Regions from separate parts of the Alteromonas sp. ABV4_515 genome, predicted to be linked through region 3. Evidence: predicted binding sites of a transcription regulator. Region 3 holds the regulator's gene; each other region holds the start of a gene.
The links. The regulator FNR, encoded in region 3, switches genes on or off when oxygen is low (the NO sensors DNR and NnrR bind a similar motif). The targets are predictions, from matches to a motif close to TTGATCTAGATCAA.

Region 1 (5,513 bases), on a different contig from region 3:
TCGTCTTTACTGTTAATAACATGGGTTGCACCCAGTTCCTTTGCCAGTTCAAGACGGGATTCAACCACGTCGGTTGCAATAATCGTGGTGGCGCCGGCAACCCGTGCCGCCATTACTGATGATAAGCCTACCGCACCTGAACCATAAGACACAAAACTGCTACCCGGCGTGACTTTTAGTGAATTAATTACCGCACCAGCACCGGTTTGAATACCGCAACCGAGCGGACCTAGCAGCTCCAATTTGGCGTCTTTACTTACCTTGATGGCGTTACTTTCCAAACTCAGTGCATAGGTGGCAAAGGACGACTGGGCAAAGAAGTGATCGTGCAGCGGTTTACCATTGGCATCTTGAATAGCGGTTTCGCCATCTGTTCCTACGCCACTGAAGTTGCGAGGATAGAATTCCTGGCAATAGGTGGCATGACCGTGATTACAGGGTTTACAATGTGTGCAGTAACCGAAAGTGAGTACCACGTGGTCGCCCACCTCAAGGTCTTTTACCAGCGGGCCCACCGCCGTAATCACCCCGGAACCCTCGTGGCCTAAAACTGCAGGAAGAGGGACGGGATAGTATTGATCACGCACAATCATATCAGTGTGGCACATACCGGTTGCCACTATTTTAACCAATACTTCATCGTCTTTCGGTGCACGGATTTTCGCCTCTTCTAATTCAAAAGGGGCGCCTTTGGCGCGAGTCACTGCCGCGCGAATTTGCGTAATTTCAGACATTACCTTATTCCTTATAATGGATAACGAGGGGCTTCAGATTGGATAGTCAGCCATTGCCATTGGGTGAATTCTTCCCAATTCGCAGCGCCGCCCACACTGGTGCCGTTGCCGGATGCCCCGGTTCCACCAAATGGATTAACCACCTCATCATTGACAGTCTGATCATTGATATGAAGCAGACCCGTGTTGAGTTGCTGACTTAAGTTGAGCGCCCGCCCCACATTGGTCGCGATGATGCCCGCTGATAAGCCATACTCGGTTTGATTCGCCAGTTGCGCTGCTTCCTCATCGGTATCGAACGGAATAACAACGGCAACCGGACCAAAAATTTCTTCATTAAATGCCGGACTTTCCGGCGTCACACCGCTGAGCACTGTCGGTTGGAAAAACAAACCGGAATAATCGCCGCCAGCCTCTATTTTGGCGCCACCTTCTACAGCCGCTTTGAGAATTCGGCTAATGTTATCGCGCTGATGTTCATTAATGATTGGGCCCAGTGCGACCTGCTCGGTGGCCGGGTCTCCCACTGGTAGTTGCTTGGCTTTTTCTGCCAGCTTACTGACAAACGCCTGATAAATTTTACGCTGAACAAGAATGCGGCCGGTCGACATACAAATTTGCCCCTGATGTAACCAGGCACCCCAGGTCGCGTTCGCGATAGCAAGATCGATGTCGGCATCGTCCAGAATGATCAGAGAGTTCTTTCCACCCAGTTCCAGAGATACTTTTTTGAGATGGCGGCTGGCAGCTTCGCCTACTTTTTTACCCGCGTTGGTCGAGCCAGTAAACTGAATCATCGCCACATCCGGGTGTTCGGTTAATGTGGCACCGGCTGCGCCATCACCTGGTAACATATGCAGTATACCTTCAGGTAACCCGGCTAATTCGAACACCCGAGCGATAGTTACGCCACCGCACACGGCGGTTCGGGGATCAGGTTTAAGTACAACCGCATTACCCACTGCAAGCGCCGGAGCAACCGCACGAATGGCCAGATACAGTGGAAAGTTAAATGGCGAGATAACGCCAACCACACCTAAAGGTTTACGACGGGCGATACTAATTTTACCCGGCGCGGCAGGTAAGACTTCTCCTTGACTTTGTGAAGGCAAGGCTGCGCTTTCGTTCAGCACTTTTATACTGAGTGAAACTTCAAATTCGGCCTTTGCTCGAATTGAACCACTTTCGCGGATCAACACATCGGTGATGTCGTTAAAGTGCTCTTGCATCACCTGAGCGGCTTTGCGCAATACAGCAGCTCGCTCTTCAAAGTGGGTGGCAGACCAGACGGGGAACGCTTTTTTCGCTGCAGTACAGCTTTGGCTCACATCTTCTGGACTCGCCATGGCGATTTGTCCAAGTTCTTTTCCAGACGCAGGTTCAGTCACAAAAACCGGCTTGGCTGAACCAGATACCCATTTGCCGGTAAAGAGTTTTTCCTGCCAAACCGCATTGGCAATGAATGATTCTGTCATTACAACCTCTTTCGTTTAGGCTCACAGAGCCAGTGTTTGATTCATCGGTGTCGATGTACATCTTATTAACAGCATCACCTGTGCCAGCCGCTGTTTTCGGGCAATAGGTATTGAATATGTCCAGCCAATGAACAATGTGAGTGTCTGGCATGTTCATAACCTGAACACTGTGCGCGAAACGTGAGAGCCGTTTGTAAATTTTTCGATTGTGGAAAGAAAGATAGTAATGACACACTAAAAAGATTGACTGACATCAATGAGTGGATAGGTTCATCACTAATTTTTTGCGTAATGAACTTGAATAGCATGTGTGCGATACCTATTTAAATAGCACTACTTTTGCAGGGGGCTTTTCATGCGATTAGATAGATTTACCAGTAAGTTTCAATTAGCGATATCCGACGCACAGTCATTGGCACTGGGTCGTGATCATCAGTTTATTGAGCCCGTGCACCTGATGACAGCCATGCTGAATCAACAAGGTGGCTCAGTGCGCCCGCTTCTCGATCAGGCCCACGTTAATGTGAATGCATTACGTTCTTCTTTGGCCGAAGCTATCGAGCGTCTTCCCCGCGTTGAAGGGATTGGTGGCGATGTGCAGCTAAGCAAAGAAAGCGGCATTTTGCTAAACCTGTGTGACAAAATTGCACAGCAGAGAAAAGATGAATACATCACGTCAGAAATCTTTGTACTGGCAGCGTTAGACGACAAAGGCAAGCTTGGTGAATTATTGCGAAGTTTAAACATCACCCGCGACCAGTTGGAAAGCGCGATCGACAAAATGCGTGGCGGTCAGAAAGTGACAGATCCGAATGCCGAAGATGTTCGTCAGGCACTGGAGAAATACACTACCGATCTGACAGAGCGGGCAGAGCAGGGCAAGCTCGACCCGGTAATTGGCCGTGATGATGAAATTCGCCGCACCGTGCAGGTGCTACAGCGCCGTACTAAAAATAACCCGGTATTGATTGGTGAGCCTGGTGTAGGTAAAACCGCCATTGTTGAAGGCTTAGCACAGCGTATTATTAACGGTGAAGTGCCCGAAGGTCTGAAAGACAAGCGTGTGCTATCGCTGGATATGGGCGCGCTGGTGGCCGGAGCAAAATTCCGCGGTGAGTTTGAAGAGCGCTTAAAAGCGGTGCTCAATGAGCTCGCCAAAGAAGAAGGCCGGGTGATCTTATTCATCGATGAGTTGCATACGATGGTCGGCGCCGGTAAAGGCGAGGGTGCCATGGATGCGGGTAACATGCTCAAGCCTGCACTTGCACGTGGGGAACTTCACTGCGTGGGCGCTACTACGCTGGATGAATACCGCCAGTATATTGAAAAGGATGCCGCGCTTGAGCGTCGCTTCCAGAAGGTGCTGGTGGATGAGCCAAGCGTTGAAGATACCATTGCTATTCTGCGTGGTTTGAAAGAACGTTATGAACTCCATCACTCGGTAGATATTACCGATCCAGCCATTGTCGCTGCGGCTACGTTGTCGCATCGTTACATCAGTGACCGTCAGTTGCCTGACAAAGCTATTGATTTAATTGATGAAGCGGCTTCAAGCATACGTTTGCAAATCGACTCTAAGCCTGAAGAAATGGACAGATTGGAACGTCGTATTATTCAGCTTAAGTTGGAAGAGCAAGCGCTGGCAAAAGAAACCGACGACGCCAGTCATAAACGACTTGAAATGATCGAGTTGGAACGTGAGCAGGCAGAAACCAAATTTGGCGATCTTGATAAAATATGGCGTGAAGAAAAAGACGCCATGCAGGGCACGCAGTCTATCAAGACTGAACTCGAGCAGGCAAAACTGGATTTGGAAATTGCCCGCCGTGCCTCTGATCTAAACCGCATGTCCGAATTGCAATATGGCCGAATTCCCGAGCTTGAAATGAAGCTGGAAAAGGCGGCCGAGAATGAGACGCGCGAAACGCTGTTGCTGAAAAATAAAGTGACCGATGTAGAAATAGCCGATGTGCTTTCACGTTGGACCGGTATTCCGGTAGCCAAAATGCTTGAGGGTGAGCGTGACAAACTGCTGCGTATGGAAGACGTTCTTCATACCCGCGTTGTGGGCCAGGCTGAGGCGGTAAGTGCCGTTTCAAACGCGATCCGCCGGTCTCGGGCCGGTCTTGCCGATCCAAATCGACCCATTGGTTCGTTCCTGTTCCTCGGCCCGACGGGTGTCGGTAAAACAGAGCTTTCCAAAGCGTTGGCTGGCTTTTTGTTTGACACCGAAGAAGCGTTGGTGCGCATTGATATGTCGGAGTTTATGGAGAAGCACTCTGTGTCCCGACTCGTCGGTGCGCCCCCGGGTTATGTGGGGTATGAAGAAGGGGGTTATTTGACAGAAGCGGTCAGACGCAAGCCTTACTCTGTTATCCTGCTGGATGAGGTGGAAAAAGCCCATCCCGATGTGTTTAACATTCTGCTTCAGGTACTGGATGATGGCCGCCTTACCGATGGGCAGGGACGCACGGTGGACTTTAAGAACGCCGTTGTGATCATGACGTCGAACTTGGGCTCAGATGTCATTCAAGACACCCATGATGACAATCAATATGATGAAATGAAGCAGCGAGTGATGGGCGTAGTGAGTCAGCACTTCAGACCGGAATTCATTAATCGGGTAGATGATCTGGTGGTGTTCCATCCCCTGGGCAAAGAGCAGATTAAATCGATAGCCAAAATCCAACTTGCCTCCTTACGTCAGCGCTTAATTGAAAAAGGTTACAAACTGGAATTGTCTGGTGCTGCCATGGACAAATTGGCGGATGCCGGTTTCGACCCGGTGTATGGCGCACGCCCACTCAAGCGCGCTATTCAGACGCAAATAGAGAACCCTTTAGCGCAACAGTTATTGTCTGGTGTGTTAATGCCTGAGTCGACTATTCGCATCGACGTGCGGGATGATGAGTTAATTATCGTCTAAGTATTCTTAGGCTGAGTAAACCAGGCAATTTTGGTTCGCTCAAACGTGGTTAGCGTGTCGCGTAAAACAAAAAAGCCGTGGTACTGAGAAGTACCACGGCTTTTTATTAAAGCGGCTTTATTTTAGTTTATCGCCAGCATTTTTTTGGCATCAGTTTTACCATTGAAATCGAATTCTGAATTCGCCGCTAACTCAAGGTGTTCGGCAGCTTCCCCTTGGCGACCCATTTTCGTTAGGGTATAGCCAAGGTGATAGCGCAATTTCGGATTCGTTGCATGACGGCTAAACGCGCGGCGAAGCATTTCCAGACTCTCCGCGTATTTTCCTTCTTGCGCGAGTACCCAGCCATACGTATCTAAAATCTCGGGGTCGGCAGCG
Region 2 (5,513 bases), on a different contig from region 3:
GGAAGCAGCAGGGCAGTCAACAGAAATAAAGCAATTTTTTTCATCGGTTAACAATCCATAATACAAAATCAAAAAAAGAGTACCACAGTGATCCCGTGTCGACTAGCGTTCACGACAAGATGTCGCAAACGCGAGTTAACAGCAAGTTTGGGCTTAAGTCTGGATTAATAACCCAGTTTTAGCGGAGGCTCGTGGAGCGCTGCCAATTGTTCTTTAAGCGCAAGGATCTGCCCTTCCCAGTATTTGTCTTCGGCAAACCAGGGAAACGCCCGCGGAAATGCCGGGTCTTCCCAGCGTTGAGACAACCAAGCCATATAATGCACCATACGCATGGCACGAAGCGGCTCAATCAGCGCAAGTTGGTTGTTGTCGAAGCTGTGGAATTCTTCGTAAGCTTCTACCAGCACATCCAATTGCAGCAGTTGTTGTTGCCTGTCACCACACAGCATCATCCACAAATCCTGGATGGCTGGCCCCATACGACAATCATCTAAGTCCACAAACATGGGACCGTCTCGCCAGAGAATGTTTCCTGGGTGACAGTCGCCATGAAGGCGAATAAGCTTGGTTGCGCCATACCGCTTTTGGGTTTCTTTAATCAGTGGGTCAAGAATAGCAAAAAAGGCGGTCTCTAAATGGCCAGGCAATAGTCGGCTTGTGGTGAGGATTTCCCGGGGTTTATCGAGAAAATTCTGCAGATTAAGTTCGGGCCGAAATTGGAAAGGTTTAGCCTGCGCGACGCGATGCATGCGGCCGATGAAGCGTCCCATCCACTCAAGCTGATCGAGGTTATCAACCTCAAACTGGCGTCCACCGGCAGACGGAAATACAGCAAAACGGAATCCGCATGCATGGTGCAGGGTTTTCCCGTCGACTTCCATCGGCGCCACCAGTGGAATATCGGCATCGGCGATTTCTTTGGCGAAACTGTGTTCTTCAAGGATTTGTTCATCGCTCCAGCGGCTGGGGCGATAGAATTTTACCACCAGGCGCTGACCGTCATCGGCCTTGAACTGGTAAACCCGGTTTTCATAGCTGTTCAGCGCCAGCAAGCCAGATTCTGGGTAAATCCGGCAGCTTTCAAGGGCGTCTAATACGGTGTCAGGGCTTAAGCCCGCAAAGGCAAAATCGCCTTGTTCTTTACTATCTGTAGAGGAATTTTGTTGGTTCATCGACTTCCACAACATTGCCCTCAGCATCTTCGGTCCGGACATGGAAATAAATGTCTGTCACCGCCTCGCTAAGGTTCTTCGGAGAGGTTTCCAGAGATAGTGGCATACTGAAGACTTCTCCGCCACCAACAGTTACTGTGGTATCGGCTAAAATATTGTAGCTAGCTAAACCTTTCACCTCGATAGTGTAGGTATGGGTGTCCTGAGATTTGTTCAGAATTTTGATGGTGTAGACGTTTTCTACATTGCCCCGGCCGTTTTCCCGAAACAGGGAGTTGCGATCACGTATCAGGTCGACTTCTAATGGTGAGCGAGTGAGAATATCTGCCATGAGCAGGCCAATCATCACTAACAGTACCACGAAATAGCCAATCAGTTTGGGCCGCACAATATTTGTATGGCCTCCAGTAAGACGCTCTTCAGACGTAAAACTAATCAGCCCTTTGGGGTAGTTCATTTTCTCCATGACGCCATTGCAGGCATCTACGCAGGCACCGCAGTTAATACATTCATATTGTAGCCCATTGCGAATATCGATACCGGTAGGGCATACCTGTACACACAGGTTACAGTCGATACAATCACCGAGCGCTTTGTCAGCCAATTCTTCATGTTTCAGTTTACGGGGGCGAGGTCCACGTTTCTCCCCTCGATTGTAATCGTAAGAAACCGTAAAGGTGTCTTTATCGAACATGGCAGACTGAAAGCGGGCGTAAGGACACATGTGGGTACACATGATTTCCCGCATCCAACCGGCATTCCCATAGGTACAACCTGCGAAGAACAGAATTGAAAATACCGCCCAGAAACTGGCATTGAAGGTAAAAAAGTCGATAAACAATGCACCAATCGGTGTGAAGTAGCCCACAAAGGTGAGCGCGGTGAGCAGGGCAACAGAAAGCCAGGCAATGTGCTTGAGTGATTTGCGCCAGAACTTATCGAAGTCGAGAGGGCGTTCATCCAGCTTAATGCGCTTGTTACGGGGCCCTTCGATTTTTTCTTCAAACCACACATACATATAAACCCAGGTGGTTTGCGGGCACATAAATCCACACCAAACCCGCCCGGCGAAAGTGGTGACAAAAAACAGCGCGAATGCACCAACAATAAAAATATAAGCCAGTAACGTGAGATCTTGCGGCCACAGCGTGAGACCAAAAATGGTAAAACGCTGGTTCATAATATCCAACAAGATAGCCTGATGCCCGTCGTATTGAATCCAGGGGATGAGCGCAAAAAGACCAACAAAAACAAAGCCAAATAAGCGGCGGAACGTCTCGATAGGGCCCTTAACGGCACGAACATAAATTTGGCTGCGAGCCGATGGGCGTTTTTTATTACTGCCACCGGGCGGCTGATGCACTTTTACCGGAGAGACGTTTTTGACCTGAATTTGTTCGCTCATGAAGGCAACCTTACTGACACAGGTGTCTGTTATTTGCTGCCAGTATAGCAAGAGTAAATAAGCCAGACTTAATACAGATCAAGAAAAAAAGCGCATAACAGTCTGTTCCGGCTTATTAAAAACAATATTCAGGTATAAAACTCAAACTATTTAATTAGCTTTCAGGCGGTTATATTCTCAACAGGTTATCAGGTTAAATATAAAGCCGTGTCTCTGCTGTCTGAATGAGATTGGCTTTGCGATTACAGGGTCAGGTTAATCAGATGTGGCGTGGTTTTTTGGTGATTTCAGAGATAGCAGTACTGATCTTTGTGCTCCGTTTGCCAATGGTTCAGTATATTTTTAAAGATGCTCAGGCTGAAGTGAGCAGTTGGTACGAATATGTCGCCACTTGGCAGGAACGCAAAGAGTTGGAATCTCTGCTATCGGTAACGGCACCCATGCGGGAACAACTTCGTCCGTTCCAACAGGATTATGTCGATGAAATCCTGCAAAGTCGCGACAGCATCATCTCTTTTCATCACACCTATTGCGTAACCGACGATATTAACCCCTTTATTAGTGGTGGCGAGTTGAGGCATTTTTGCGCCGCCATCGCGAGTACGGAACTGCTGTCTCACTCGCTTTGAATACCCGTAATTTTCATACAACAATCTAAAATTCACTTTTCATTTTTTCGTTAATCTCCCACGTCGTCCGATGACTAGCATGGTCTAATTTTTCAATTTGAGGCAGGCTAAAAAACACTCATAATGAAGACGGTTTTAACAGTGTTATTTGGTCACTCGCGTTTATTTTGTAGTGTGTTAATGATTTATGGTTTTCTGCTGGCTTACCCGGCTGCGGCAGATAATAAAGAACCCCGAATCTTAGAATGGGAGTATCTTGTACCTCCTGAAGAATTGTTAGTGTTAAAAAATATGCCTGATTCAGTGCGTCAAGTTCAAGATGGCTCTGAGGATGATAAAATCAGTAGTCGTATTCAATCGGGTATCGCTGCACCAACCAACGATTATGAACGAGCGTTAGTATCGACTAATGGCGTTAAAAAACTCGATGGTCAATCAATTCGTATTCCCGGGTTTATGGTTCCACTGGATTTCACAGAATCAGGAAAAATTGTTAGTTTCTTCTTAGTGCCCTATTTTGGCGCCTGCATGCATCTGCCGCCACCTCCTCCCAACCAAATCATCTATGCGGAATACAAGCAGGGAGTAGATTGGACTTTTGATGCTGTCTGGCTTTCAGGTACCTTGCATTTAGCCTTGACAGAGAATGAACTTGCGACAGCTGTTTATTCGATGTCTGATGTTAGCGTTGCTACTTTTTGATATGAGTGCAGTTTAAAATATCTACTATCGTTCAGTGTCTGTTCATTTGAGTGTGGTATAAATAGGTTGCTGTGAAAAATCGAAAGCGAAGTTAGTTGCCAGTATAGTAAACGTATTGCCCGTTGCTGACACAATGGAACAAATTGGCAGCGAGAGGCTCTAAGTGATGTACGGAGGTAGTTTTACGAAGCTGCTCGTAGTGTTTCGTAATGGTATCGGGCAACACTGTGTATTGGTATTTCAATTGAGGAGTCATAAAATGAATTCTGTTTGGAAAATAATACTGGTTTCTTTGGCTGCAGGGAGCTCCCTTGCATCTACTCAGTCCAGTGCCGCAACTGCGGAAATAGTCTGGCAGAATCCAGAAAAGTACGCAGATGTAAGGCCGACGAATGAAAGTCGGGTTAAGTTTCGTGAACGCACTTTCGAGGCCCTCGATAAGTACGTGGGGGAACTCGCTGAAAAGCTGCCTGAGAAAGAAAAATTATCAATGACCGTCACCAATCTGGATCTTGCGGGGCAGGTATGGCCAAGCAGTTTCGTATTTGGCAACGCTACAGGCAGTGACGTTCGCATCATCAAGCGTGTGGACATTCCCCGAATTTCGTTTTCTTATTCGCTCACTGATGAGAGTGGAAAAGTATTAAAAAGTGCTGATGTGAAGTTAAAAGACATGAGCTTTCTTGATAATCCATCCACGTTCAGACAAAACGAATATCTGGGATATGAGAAAGCGATGTTGAAAGATTGGTTCGATGAAGAAATGGCCGATGCTCTCGCACAAAACTAACGTTTAGCAAACTGCTCGTTTACAAAAAACCTGACGTCGCTCAGGTTTTTTTATGCCCGCTCCTCGATAAAATTTACATATAAATTTAACCTAATATTCCTGCAGCCCTTACTACGCAAAACCTGTAGACCAGTTGGTCAAAATAATGTCAGTTTTGGTCAAAAAGTTGTCATTTCTCTGTAGTATTTTCTTTATACTCTTCAACTGCACTTTGGGACAGTTTCTAATAACAAGCAGGAGCAACAATAATGAAAGCACCTATCGTGCTTCCTTTGGTATTGGGGATTACAGCCTCAGTCTCTGCCAGTGGCAGTGACTTGCTGATATCTCAGTACGTCGAGGGAAGTAGTAGCAATAAAGCATTGGAACTCTACAATCCAACGACAGAAAGTGTGTCTCTCAGTGGTTATACCATTTCCGTATACAATAATGGTGGCTTGTCAGCCAGTTCCATTGTTGATTTAAGTGGTTCTATCGCGCCGGGCGGTACGTTAGTTATTGCGCAATCAGGCGCGGAAGATGCGTTGAAGGCCCTGGCCGATGAGTTGACAACTCAGAGTCTGTACAATGGTGATGATGCCATTATTCTCACCGATGACGCGGGCAACATACTCGACAGTATTGGTCAGCTCGGTGTCGATCCGGGTTCATCCTGGAGCGAAGGTGGCCTGTCTACCAAAGACCAAACCCTCATCCGTAATAGCTCAGTGACCACGGGCGATATCAACCCTAACGATGCCTATGGACTCGGCGAGTGGGTTGGCCTGCCTCAGAACGATTACACCGGTCTGGGCTCTCACGACTACGATGGTGGT
Region 3 (5,513 bases):
GGAATGATTGGGAATGATGCTGCGTCTGAGTATTTCTGAATGTCTTTTTCACTGCAATAGGCAAGAGGACGGATAACAATATGTTCGCCATTATCGCTAACAAGCTTCGGTGGCATGGCTTTGAGTTTTCCACCATGGAACATATTCAAAAACAAAGTTTCCAACATGTCGTCACGATGATGCCCCAATGCGATTTTGGTTGCGCCTAATTCTTTGGCAGTGCGATAGAGTATGCCACGGCGCAGTCGCGAGCACAGAGAACAGGTCGTTTTACCCTCAGGGATCTTATCTTTCACAATGGAGTAGGTGTCTTCTTCTACGATTTTATAATCGATGCCCAGTGATGCCAGGTATTCCGGTAAAACGTGCTCAGGAAACCCGGGTTGCTTTTGGTCAAGATTCACCGCCACGATATCAAAGTGGATCGGCGCAATTTTTCGTAAGAAAAGGAGAATGTCTAGCATGGTGTAGCTGTCTTTACCCCCTGACAGACACACCATGACTTTATCTCCGTCTTCAATCATCTTGAAGTCATCAATGGCTTTACCCACGTTACGACGCAAGCGCTTCTGCAACTTATTGAAATTGTACTTCTGTTTGCTTTCGGCGCTGTGGCTCGATGTACCGGATTTGGCTGATGTTAATTGATTCATGACACTTCAGAATTGACGATGGGAAAAATAAAAGTGGCATTATACAAAACGAAGGGCGCTGCCGCCATAGAGAGTCGTGCGGCAGCGTGAATACCTTACCTGATAGGCGAGACAAATCCGTCGGGTTTAATAGCGAGGACATCACAATTTAAGCTGTCGAGTACGTGTTCAGCCGTGTTGCCAATGAACGCAGCAGATAGTCCGGTGCGGCCAACCGTGCCAATAACCACCAACTCAGCATTTAACTGTTCACTAATGCGTGACACCGCTTTTTCTGGCAGGCCTTCAATAACGTGACAGTTGGCAATACCAATACCGTATTTTGCACTGTGGGCTTCCATCTCTTTCAGATGATGGTCCCTTACGGAGTTTTGATAGGTTTGGGCGTTAAAATCCGGGATTTCAATGGCAATATTCAACGGTGTAGACGGGTAAGCATTTGCCAAATGCACCTGACCACTTAGCATGTTGGCATAGTCGGTGGCGACAACCGTAATCTTGTTATTCAGTTCGGCATGTTCTTTATCTTCAGTACCTACATTGACTGCTGCAACCACAGTGCCATTTTCTGGCCACACATGGTCTTTTACCAGCAACACTGGGGTGGGGCACTTACGGAGTAAGTTCCAATCTGTGGGTGTGAAAATGACGGTGCTGAGTTCGTGATGCTGCCGGGTTGACTTAACTACAAGATCAACATTTTGTTCTACCGCAAAGCGAATAATGGCTTCGTATCTTTTGTCATTCCAGACGACAGACACTTTTACTGGGCATCCGTCATAGTGACTGAATGTATTTTCAGCCCATTGCTTGCGATCATTGGTTACCGCTTTTCGCATTGCCTCTCGCTCAGCGCGTGTGAGCATGGTGGTCATGTCGTAAGAAAAGTCATAAACAACCAGCAATGCATGGACTTCAGCACCGGTTTTATTAGCGATTTCAATGGCTCTTGAAAGGGCGGGCTGTTCGGATTTGTCCGGTTGGACAACGGCGAGAATGCGGTTGTAAGTGATCATGACGTCCCTCCTTAGTCTATGGACTGCGATACGGCTTACATCTTTAGTATAGTAAACCGCCCAGGAGAGACGTTGTTTCAGATCAATAGACTGTTCGGATATCAGTCAACGCAGGTAGTGGGGATATCCATAGAGTGTAACCGTTTATCCATGCCCTCAAAATCCAAAATGGTGATCAGCTTGCCGTCGACTTTTATGATCCCTTCTTTTTGGAAACGGGTTAGCAAGCGGCTGATGGTTTCTACCGTCAGGCCAAGATAATTACCAATTTCGTTTCTAGTCATACTTAGATTAAACTGGCGATGAGAAAAGCCGCGCTCTTCAAAACGACCAGAAAGGTGAGCAATAAAGTAAATCAATCGCTCTTCTGCGGTGCGTTTATTCAATAACATCATCATTTGATGATCTTGCTTGATTTCAGCACTCATAAAGCGCATGACCTGGTTTCGCAACTTAGGAAACTGTTCTGACATCTTTTCCAGCGTGGCATAGGGAAGTTCACAAACCATGGCCGTTTCCAGCGCCTGGGTATAACTCTGATGCGTATCGTCGCGTAATCCATCGAAACCGATAATGTCACCCGGAAAGTGGAAACTAATAATTTGCTCTTCACCTTCTCTGTCGGTCACAAATGATTTGAAAGAGCCAGCACGTACAGCGTACAAGGACGTGAATTTATCACCCGCTTCAACCAAGGTGTCATGTTTATGAAGCGGCTTTTTTCGTTCAACGATATCGTCCAGCGATTCAATTTCAGTTTTGTTTAAAGCAACTGGAAGACATAAGTGACTAAAACTGCAGTTTTGACAGTGGATAGAGAAATCCGAACGCTTTTGCATGCTTACTTACCATTTTTACGTAACTGCTTTTAAAAACTACTGACTGCCCGCCATAAAATATAAAGCGCGTATATCAGCAGACTCAATGCGATTAGTTGCCGTACCATCGGCTGTCTGAATCCTTTAAGGACCCAGTTCGCTCCTGCCCAGGTGGCAAGTAACGCGGGAAGTGTACCTAATCCAAACCCCGCCATGATCACCGCGCCAGAAAAGGCTGTACCAGACGCTAATGCCCAGGTGAGAGTGGAATAAACCAGCCCACACGGTAACCACCCCCAAATCATACCATAAGGAATAGCGGAGAGAGGAGACCTGAAAGGTAAAAAACGTTTAGCGGTTGGCTGTATAGATTTCCATAAATGACTGCCTAGCTTCTCAATATGAATAATGCCTCTCCACCAGTTGCCAAGATAACACGCCATAGATAACAGCATGATTCCACTTAGAATAGCGAGGATCGGCCCCGATAATGGCAGGTACTTTTTGGCGATTTGCGCAACTGCCCCGGTAATTGCACCAGCCAGAATATAACTGGTAATGCGACCAAAGTTGTAGGCCAGAGCATAAGGAAAGCCATTGGCATTTCTGGGAATTGCACCAGAAAGCGCAATTGAAACGCCACCACACATGCCAATGCAATGGACACCACCGGCAATACCAACCAAAAAGGCCGATAGAAAAGAAAACTCACTCATTCAGCTTCTTTCGTTCTTCAGCGAGTTTTTTCTCTTCGGGCGACAGGTCATCGTCAAAGAGTATGCTGTACCCCTGACGATCGAGATCCTCGAACTGATTAGATTTCACAGCCCAAAAGAATACCCCGATAGCAATAGCCACAATGATAATGGCCAGCGGAATTAGTACATAAATTATACTCATAAGAATTACTTTAACAGTTTGGTAGAATTAGTCACCACAATAATGCTGCTGAGGCTCATGCCAATAACGGCCATCCAGGGCGTTAAAATGCCACTGACTGCAAAGGGTAATACAATCAGGTTATAGCCAATGGCCCACGCCATATTCTGGCGGATTACACGTTTCACCCGGCTCGCCATGCTCAACAAATGACGCATCAACGTAAGCTTCTCATTGAGGAAAATCACATCAGCGGCGCTTCTGGCAATGTCTGTAGCATTGCCAACCGCCACCGAAACATCCGCGGCAGCCAGTACTGGCGCATCATTGATTCCATCTCCCATCATCAAAATGTGCTCATTAGCTGCCTGGCGCGCATGTACAACATTGAGTTTATCTTCTGGACTGTTTCCACCTATGGCTTCATCAATGTGTAATTGCGCGGCAATGTCGTCTACGTTTTGCTGGATATCACCGCTCAACAACACTTTTTTGTAGTTCGAAAACGCGCTTAGTACGTCTTCAGCATCCGATTTTATTTGATCAGTCACTCTGAATGCGGCAAGGCATTTATCATTCGACACAAGGTATACATTAGCGATTATCGGAATTTCTAACTTATCGCAGGCTGTAAAACGTGCTGAGCCCGCTTTGTAACATTGGCCATGTATATCGCCTTCGATTCCTTTACCCGCCGTTATCGTCACATTCGTTACCGGAGCAAGATCGTCTGCGCTAAATGCGGCGGCGATAGGGTGCTCTGAACGGGATTCCAACGACGCCATCACGTGCATGATAAAGTCTTGTTGTTCTTTATCAGCAAACCAGCATTCGGTGATGGCAAAACGACCCTCTGTCAGTGTGCCGGTTTTGTCCATCACAACGGTAGTTATACTGGCGAGTTGCTCTAGGGCATCGGCTCGCTTTAGTAATATTCCCTGCTTGTTAAGCGTCGCCATGGCGCAGGTAAGTGCAGTGGGGGTTGCTAACCCAAGCGCGCAAGGGCAGGTTGCAACCAATACGGAAATCGTGATCCAAAATGTACGCGGATCGTCTTGCCAGTACCAGTAAGCGAAGGTCAGCGCTGCAATGAAAAGTACCAACGATACAAACAAGCTGGAAAATCTATCCGCTAACTGCGCGACCTTGGGTTTTGAAGCCATAGCAACACTTTGCAGGCGGATAATTTGGTTAACCAGCGCATGTTTGAGCGTTTGCGTAACGTGTATTGTTACGCTGTTATTGAGATTATTGGTACCACCAAAAATCGTGTCGCCGACGGTTTTTCTGCTCGGGTTGAACTCACCCGTAAGCATAGATTCATCAAATTCGCTGCTGCCATCCACAATGATGCCGTCGACAGGCACCGTCTCTCCGGCTTTTATCACCACGGTATCGTTAATTTTTAACGCTTTGGCAAGGCTTTGCACCAATGTGCCGTCGGCGTTTAGTTTATTCGCCGTAACCGGTATGTATTGCAGCATATTGGCAGAGATTTGCGCCGCTCGATGACGGCTTCGGTGTTCGAGAAACCGACTGAGCAAAAGCAGAAAGATGAACATGCAGATGCTTTCGAAAAATACATCGCCGCCACCGGAAATGGTTGCCCAGGTGCCAGACAAATACGTAGCGAACACCGCAATGGTGACGGGTACATCCATATTCACGCTGCGGGCCGCTAGCGCTTTCAGTGCCCCCAGATAAAACGTACTGCCTGAATAAAATACGACGGGTGTGGTAAGCACTAACGCAATCCAGTGAAAGTAAGACACCGTTTGTGGATCCATCGCATCCAGAAGATCAAAATACAGCGCGGCGGCAAGCATCATAACTTGCATGGTCATCAGGCCAGCTAACCCCAGCTTTTTCAGGAATTGCTTATCTTCAGCTTTGTAAGTGGCTTCATGTTGGTCGGGCTGAAAAGGTAATGCTGGGTAACCAATACGCTGAAGCGATGCCATAATTTGGCTTAGCGATAGTGTATCGGGCTCCCAGGTCACGACGGCCCGCCGTTGCGCCACATTAACTGCGATTTGTTTTATACCGCTTACCTTTGATAACTGCTTTTCAATTAGCCAGCCGCAGGCTGCACAGGTAATTCCTTCGAGAGTAAATTCTATTTGCTTGTGCTTACCTTCGTCGTAGAC
Region 4 (5,513 bases), on a different contig from region 3:
AATCAATCTGCAGATCCGCCTCAGTGATTTCCAGTCCAGGAGGACAACCATCAACCACACCACCGATAGCAATACCGTGACTTTCACCAAAGGTGGTCACAGTAAACATTTTTCCGAAGCTATTGCCAGACATCTGTATTAATTTTCCTTACCGTTTAAATAAGTCACCAGTGACGATTTAGACACCGCAAAAATCCCGTGACCGCCCTGCTGCAATTCAACCCAATCTACATGCAACCCCGGGAAACGTGTTGCCATATGCACTTCACTGTTGCCCACTTCCACCAGCATCCAACCACCGTCTTTCAGGTAGTGTGGTGCTTGTTTTAGCATTTGTTCCACCAGATCTAAGCCGTCTTCACCGGCAGCTAGAGCCAACTCAGGCTCATGCTGATATTCATCAGGCAGATCGTTCATGTCTTCTTCATCAACATAAGGCGGGTTAGACACGATTAAATCGTACTGCTGGCCTTCCAGACTGGTGAACAAATCAGAGTGGATGGGGAAAACCCGATCGCCCAGATTATGTTCCTGAATATTAAAGTCAGCCACTTCAAGGGCGTCGAATGAAATATCCACGGCATCAACCTGCGCCAGTGGGAAGGTGTGCGCCAGAGCGATAGCGATACAACCGCCGCCCGTACACATATCCAGAATACTGGTTGGCTCAACCGCTTCTTCAAGGTACGGGGCAAAGCGGGTTTTAATCAGTTCAGCAAATGGCGAACGAGGAATGAGCACGCGCTCGTCCACGTAAAACGGCATATCGCAGAACCAGGCTTCATGAGTGATATATGGCAGCGGCATGCGGGTTTGCACGCGCTTAAGTACCAAATCGGTTACTTTCTCTTTTTCTGACTGGGTTAGTCGCGCAGAAAATAAACCATCGCCGGTACGGGCAGTAATATCTTGTGGCAGATGTAGCGCGTGCATAACCAGGCAAACCGCTTCATCCCAACTGTTATCGGTACCGTGACCGTAGTAAAGTTGAGCGTAGTTGAAACGGCTGACAGTCCATCGCACCATATCTAGTACAGTGTGCAAATCGCGGATGGCTTCGTCTAAATAAATCTTATCGGTCATGGAGTGAGGTACATCGCCAGAAATAAAGCTGGTATCATACCGAAACTCAGGGCGACTCCCAACACAAAATGCGTGCACCACGCCGCATTTGCCCTATTCAATGCGTGTATAAGTGATAACCGGAGAAGATTGTTGGCGGATAAAAGCGGGCCTGAAAATAAGGATGACGATTTCGCGGCCTTTATGGATGAAATGAACGGCATTAAGCCGTTAACGCAGGATAAAGTGGTGCATAAGCGCCGCCACGTGCCAACCAAGCGTTTACATTCTGCCACACAGCCTGACAGCCGTCAGCAGCGTTTGCTCGATGCCAGCTTTGCTTTTTCTGATGTGTATCAAGCAAGTCTTCCCGCCCAAGGCCCCATGCGTTATTGCCGTGAAGACGAACCAACCCATAGCCTTAAACGTCTTCGTCGGGGTGATTTTTACCCTGAGCTGGTATTGGATCTCCACGGCCTAAATCGTGAGAATGTAAAGCTGGAACTCTCCGCATTAATTTATACCGCCCGCAAAGAACTGATTGACTGCGTTGGCATTGTGCATGGTATCGGCGCTGGAATTTTAAAAAACGCCTTGCCCCATTACCTGGTTCAACACCCCCATGTCAAAGCGTTTCACCAGGCTCCCCTGGAGTACGGTGGGCAAGGGGCGTTACTCGTTTTAATTGATACCCCAGACAGCAATGCAAAGAAGGGCTAAGCCTGCTTCGTTATTTATCCTGCTCGGCACTGTTGTGCATAAACAGCCAGGTGTAATACCCCATCATCACAATCACGACGAAAATTAATAGCAGCGAACCCCACACTACCGGATCTTTAATCATGGACATGAACATCGTTCTGCTCCTTAACATTGGTGGACGGGTTAAGTGTGCAACGGTGTCGGAGAAATTTCTGTGATCTGCATCAAGGGGATTTTTCTGAAGCTCGCGGGGGCATGACCTAGATCAACAGGCCATAAAACAATCTGAAAAGTTTTTACTTGTTGCTATTGCAAATCATTATCATTTGCAATATATTGAAACTGCCTGTTCGACGTTGGGTGATTAACGGTCTTGGCTTAGCGTCGATTGTAGGCAGGTGTGTGGTGCGCCTGCCTACCTCTTTTTCTCCGCATTCCATCAATCAGGAAAATAATTTCCAGAACCAACTCTTACTTAAGTCTTCTTCGCAGGTTTTAAGTTGCGTTGCATAACGTAATGAGCGCGCTTTAACGGTGCTAGCCACTTTTTTCAACCAGGGCTTGCTGTTATAACTACGGCGTTTGTAGCCGCCCCAACCTTCATGATAATTCAGGTACTGGGCATAACCGTCCCATTTCGAGACCCCGTTTATTTTATACGACTTAGAAATAAACCAGCCCATGAAGTCCATGGCATCTTCGAAGTCGTCCCGGTCGGCCCAACTGTTACCCGTTTCCCGCACGTAGTCTGACCAGGTGATGGTTTTAGCCTGAGAATATCCATAAGCAGAACTCACCCTGCCCCATGGAATAAGACCGAAGAAAACATAATCTTTGGGTGGCAGTGCATCATGACGGAAAGAACTTTCCTGATACATGATTGCCATTGGAATATGAATAGGCACGCCCCACTTATCCCGGGCATCAGCCGCAGCGTCATACCAATCTTCTTTCTCATAGAAGATTTCACAGATATTACTGGTGTCCTGAGGTGGGGAGGTAGCGCAACCGCTCAGCAGGCTTGCCGAAAAAAAAGTGGCGCCAGCTAGAAAAAACTTGAAACGAATGTTGAACTTTCTCACTGGACGTTGTCTGAATAAGTGTTCTAGCAAAATGTGTGTGTTTCCCTGGAACATTATTTATGCCTGGCCCTCTTGCCAGGCATTTTTTTGTCTGTCGTTCAGGTATAGCCCTGCATTGATGCAGCATAAACGACGGTTCTGACTTCAGTTTACTTAACTTTACGTCAACTTGCTCGCGTTGCCATAGGTTCGGCAAAATAATCGTGAATGAAATCAGCAAATGATTTGTCATCTGCCGCCTCTACCGCTTTCTGAGCAGCGATGGATTCAGATGCCATTCTCTCAAAATCTTCGCGGCTATATTGTTTGTAATCGTAACCGTTTATTTCAGACGCATATTTCTGCGCCAGTTCCAGACCAAACACCACGTTATCTTTATTTTCTGCAAGCAACGCATCGAGAATGCGTCCTGATGGCGTTAGCGCCGGATCGCACACCTTTTCCCATTCGGTGTTTACCGCGATGGAATAATCAGAACGCTGGTTAGCTTTATCAAGCAATTCGGCAGTTTTTCTGAACTGAGCAAACAGCTTTTCAGTCCACGCACTAAAAGCGATGTCGCTGCCATTGGTGTGTAACTTAAGTTCAGGATTACGGCCTTCCAGCACGACTTTGTCCATGTTCTCGCGACACACCACTAACTCTTCTGGCGTCATGTCTGGTGATTCCATCATCAGACAACTCACCATAAACACATCAAGGAAATCCATTTGCGACTTGGTAATGCCCACCGGCGAGAAGGGGTTTACATCCAATACGCGCACTTCCACATAACTCACCCCACGACGTACCAAAGCATCGGTGGGCTTTTCCATCGATGCCGTTGGTTGCTTAGGACGTATGGGTGAATAGAGCTCATTTTCAATCTGCAGAATATTTTTCGATAACTGCTGATAATGACCGCCTTCGCCAGCAGCATACTGGCCAAAACGTTCAGATGGCGTGTACATGGCGCTGCGGAGTTTTTCCGTGTAGGTGGCTATTTGGTTGTAGCAAATTTGCAGCGCCGACTGCTCTGAGTTGGTATAGCCCAAGTCACTCATTCGCAGTGAAGTGGCGTAAGGCATATATAAAGTGCCCTTGCCCACTTTCTTGAACGGTAGAGTAGTCGGTTTTCCTTTCATGAAGGAATGACACAATGCCGGCGAAGCGCCATACAGGTAAGGCAACAACCAGCAAAGGCGACGATAGTTACGCACCATCGCCAGGTAGTCGGCAGACACCTGATCTTGTGAATAGGTCTGCCCTGTGTAGTCTGCCCACACTTTCCAGAAACTGTCTGGCAAAGAAAAGTTAAAGTGCACGCCGGAAATCGCCTGCATCATGCTGCCGTATCGATTTTTAAGGCCCATACGATACACACGCTTCATTTGCGCCACGTTTGATTCACCATAATAGGCCAGTGGAATACGGGATTCGTCATCGATGAAACACGGCATACTTAATGGCCAAAGCAATTCACCGCCCATATTCTCAAGGGCAAATTTGTGAATGTCTTTCAGTTGCGTTTCTGTGATTTCGCTACTGGCTACCGGCGGGGTAATGAATTCGAGCAGCGACTCAGAGAAATCAGTGGTAATACAATCGTGCGTCAGAGCGGCACCCAGTGCTTCAGGATGTTGCGTTACGGCCAGTGCACCAGCGGGCTCAATTCTCAAGCCTTCACGCTCTACACCGTGTTTGATATCTTTTAGCGCATCTAGAAACGCAGGCGATTCCATCGCTTCAACGCGACGGGTAAAAATTTGCTCTGATGAGGTCAATGTGTTCATCCATCAAGGAGTGTTGGCCCACAAATGTGGGGCGCAACACCAGAATTTCAATAAAAACCTTTCACTAATTCAGTGATAACGTCTCGACCGGCAAGCCCAGGGCTTTTAACGGTTCCTTAAGGCTCGCGGCATCACCGACTACAATAATTTGCATGTCGTCGATATTCAATTGTGATTTCGCTAACTCACTCAGTTCCTTCGTGCTTACATTTTTGATCATCATGGTTTGTTGATCGCGGTAATCATCAGGTAAATCATAAGCGAGTAACTGACGCAGGAATGCCACCTTGCTGGCCGGTGTTTCGTACTCCAGCGCATCACTTAGCGTAAACGCATTTTGCATGAACTGTAATTCGGCGTCTGTTATACCGTTTTCACGGTAATTCTTAATCTCTTTCATCATTTCTTTTATGGCATCCACCGTATTTACCGCGGTTACGTTGGCATGGGCCTCGAACCAGCCCAGAGTTTTGCCACCAATGAACGAAGTAGACGCCCCGTAGGTGTAACCTTTGTCTTCGCGAAGATTCAGATTAATCCGGCTGTTAAAGGCACCACCAAGCGGGAAATTCATCAGTCTCGATAAGAAGTACTCGCCTGTGGCATCAAAGGTCATTGCGCGTTTTACCATGTAAACCACAGACTGCACGGCATTCGGGTTATCTACCAGGAATACATGTGGCTGTTCGTACTGAGGGAAATCAGAAAAAGTCGGAATTTCGTAGTCTCTGACCTGCCATTCAGACAAAAAAGACAACGCAGAGGCCACTTCAACCTGCGTGAGATCGCTTACCACCACAATACTGGCGTGAGACGGCGTGTGGAAGGTATCGTAAAATGCTCTCACGTCGTCCAGCGTAATATTGGCAATGGTTTCCAGACTACCGGAAGATGG

Region 1: the regulator FNR is predicted to act here: its motif matches at 2,453-2,466, upstream of clpB (ATP-dependent chaperone ClpB).
Region 2: the regulator FNR is predicted to act here: its motif matches at 2,646-2,659, upstream of ccoG (cytochrome c oxidase accessory protein CcoG).
Region 4: the regulator FNR is predicted to act here: its motif matches at 2,020-2,033, upstream of ACXAGX_RS08735 (DUF3149 domain-containing protein).

The regions. Positions count from the first base shown of each region.
Region 1 is NZ_JBSWWZ010000002.1:747,694-753,206, forward strand. Features, by position in the region: gene ACXAGX_RS07635 (NAD(P)-dependent alcohol dehydrogenase) at 1-734, opposite strand, end outside; gene ACXAGX_RS07640 (benzaldehyde dehydrogenase) at 746-2,209, opposite strand; gene clpB (ATP-dependent chaperone ClpB) at 2,565-5,135, shown strand; gene prsT (XrtA/PEP-CTERM system TPR-repeat protein PrsT) at 5,258-5,513, opposite strand, start outside.
Region 2 is NZ_JBSWWZ010000007.1:132,870-138,382, forward strand. Features, by position in the region: gene ACXAGX_RS16960 (thiol:disulfide interchange protein DsbA/DsbL) at 1-44, opposite strand, end outside; gene ACXAGX_RS16965 (serine/threonine protein kinase) at 165-1,172, opposite strand; gene ccoG (cytochrome c oxidase accessory protein CcoG) at 1,144-2,577, opposite strand; gene ACXAGX_RS16975 (hypothetical protein) at 2,802-3,206, shown strand; gene ACXAGX_RS16980 (DUF3299 domain-containing protein) at 3,330-3,908, shown strand; gene ACXAGX_RS16985 (DUF3016 domain-containing protein) at 4,168-4,698, shown strand; gene ACXAGX_RS16990 (ExeM/NucH family extracellular endonuclease) at 4,947-5,513, shown strand, end outside.
Region 3 is NZ_JBSWWZ010000009.1:109,716-115,228, reverse strand. Features, by position in the region: gene ttcA (tRNA 2-thiocytidine(32) synthetase TtcA) at 1-653, opposite strand, end outside; gene uspE (universal stress protein UspE) at 749-1,669, opposite strand; gene fnr (fumarate/nitrate reduction transcriptional regulator Fnr) at 1,771-2,508, opposite strand; gene ACXAGX_RS18990 (sulfite exporter TauE/SafE family protein) at 2,538-3,203, opposite strand; gene ccoS (cbb3-type cytochrome oxidase assembly protein CcoS) at 3,196-3,387, opposite strand; gene ACXAGX_RS18980 (heavy metal translocating P-type ATPase) at 3,393-5,513, opposite strand, start outside.
Region 4 is NZ_JBSWWZ010000003.1:229,156-234,668, forward strand. Features, by position in the region: gene aroC (chorismate synthase) at 1-133, opposite strand, end outside; gene prmB (50S ribosomal protein L3 N(5)-glutamine methyltransferase) at 139-1,083, opposite strand; gene smrB (endonuclease SmrB) at 1,216-1,782, shown strand; gene ACXAGX_RS08735 (DUF3149 domain-containing protein) at 1,793-1,918, opposite strand; gene ACXAGX_RS08740 (transglycosylase SLT domain-containing protein) at 2,208-2,900, opposite strand; gene gshA (glutamate--cysteine ligase) at 3,011-4,609, opposite strand; gene ACXAGX_RS08750 (M16 family metallopeptidase) at 4,683-5,513, opposite strand, start outside.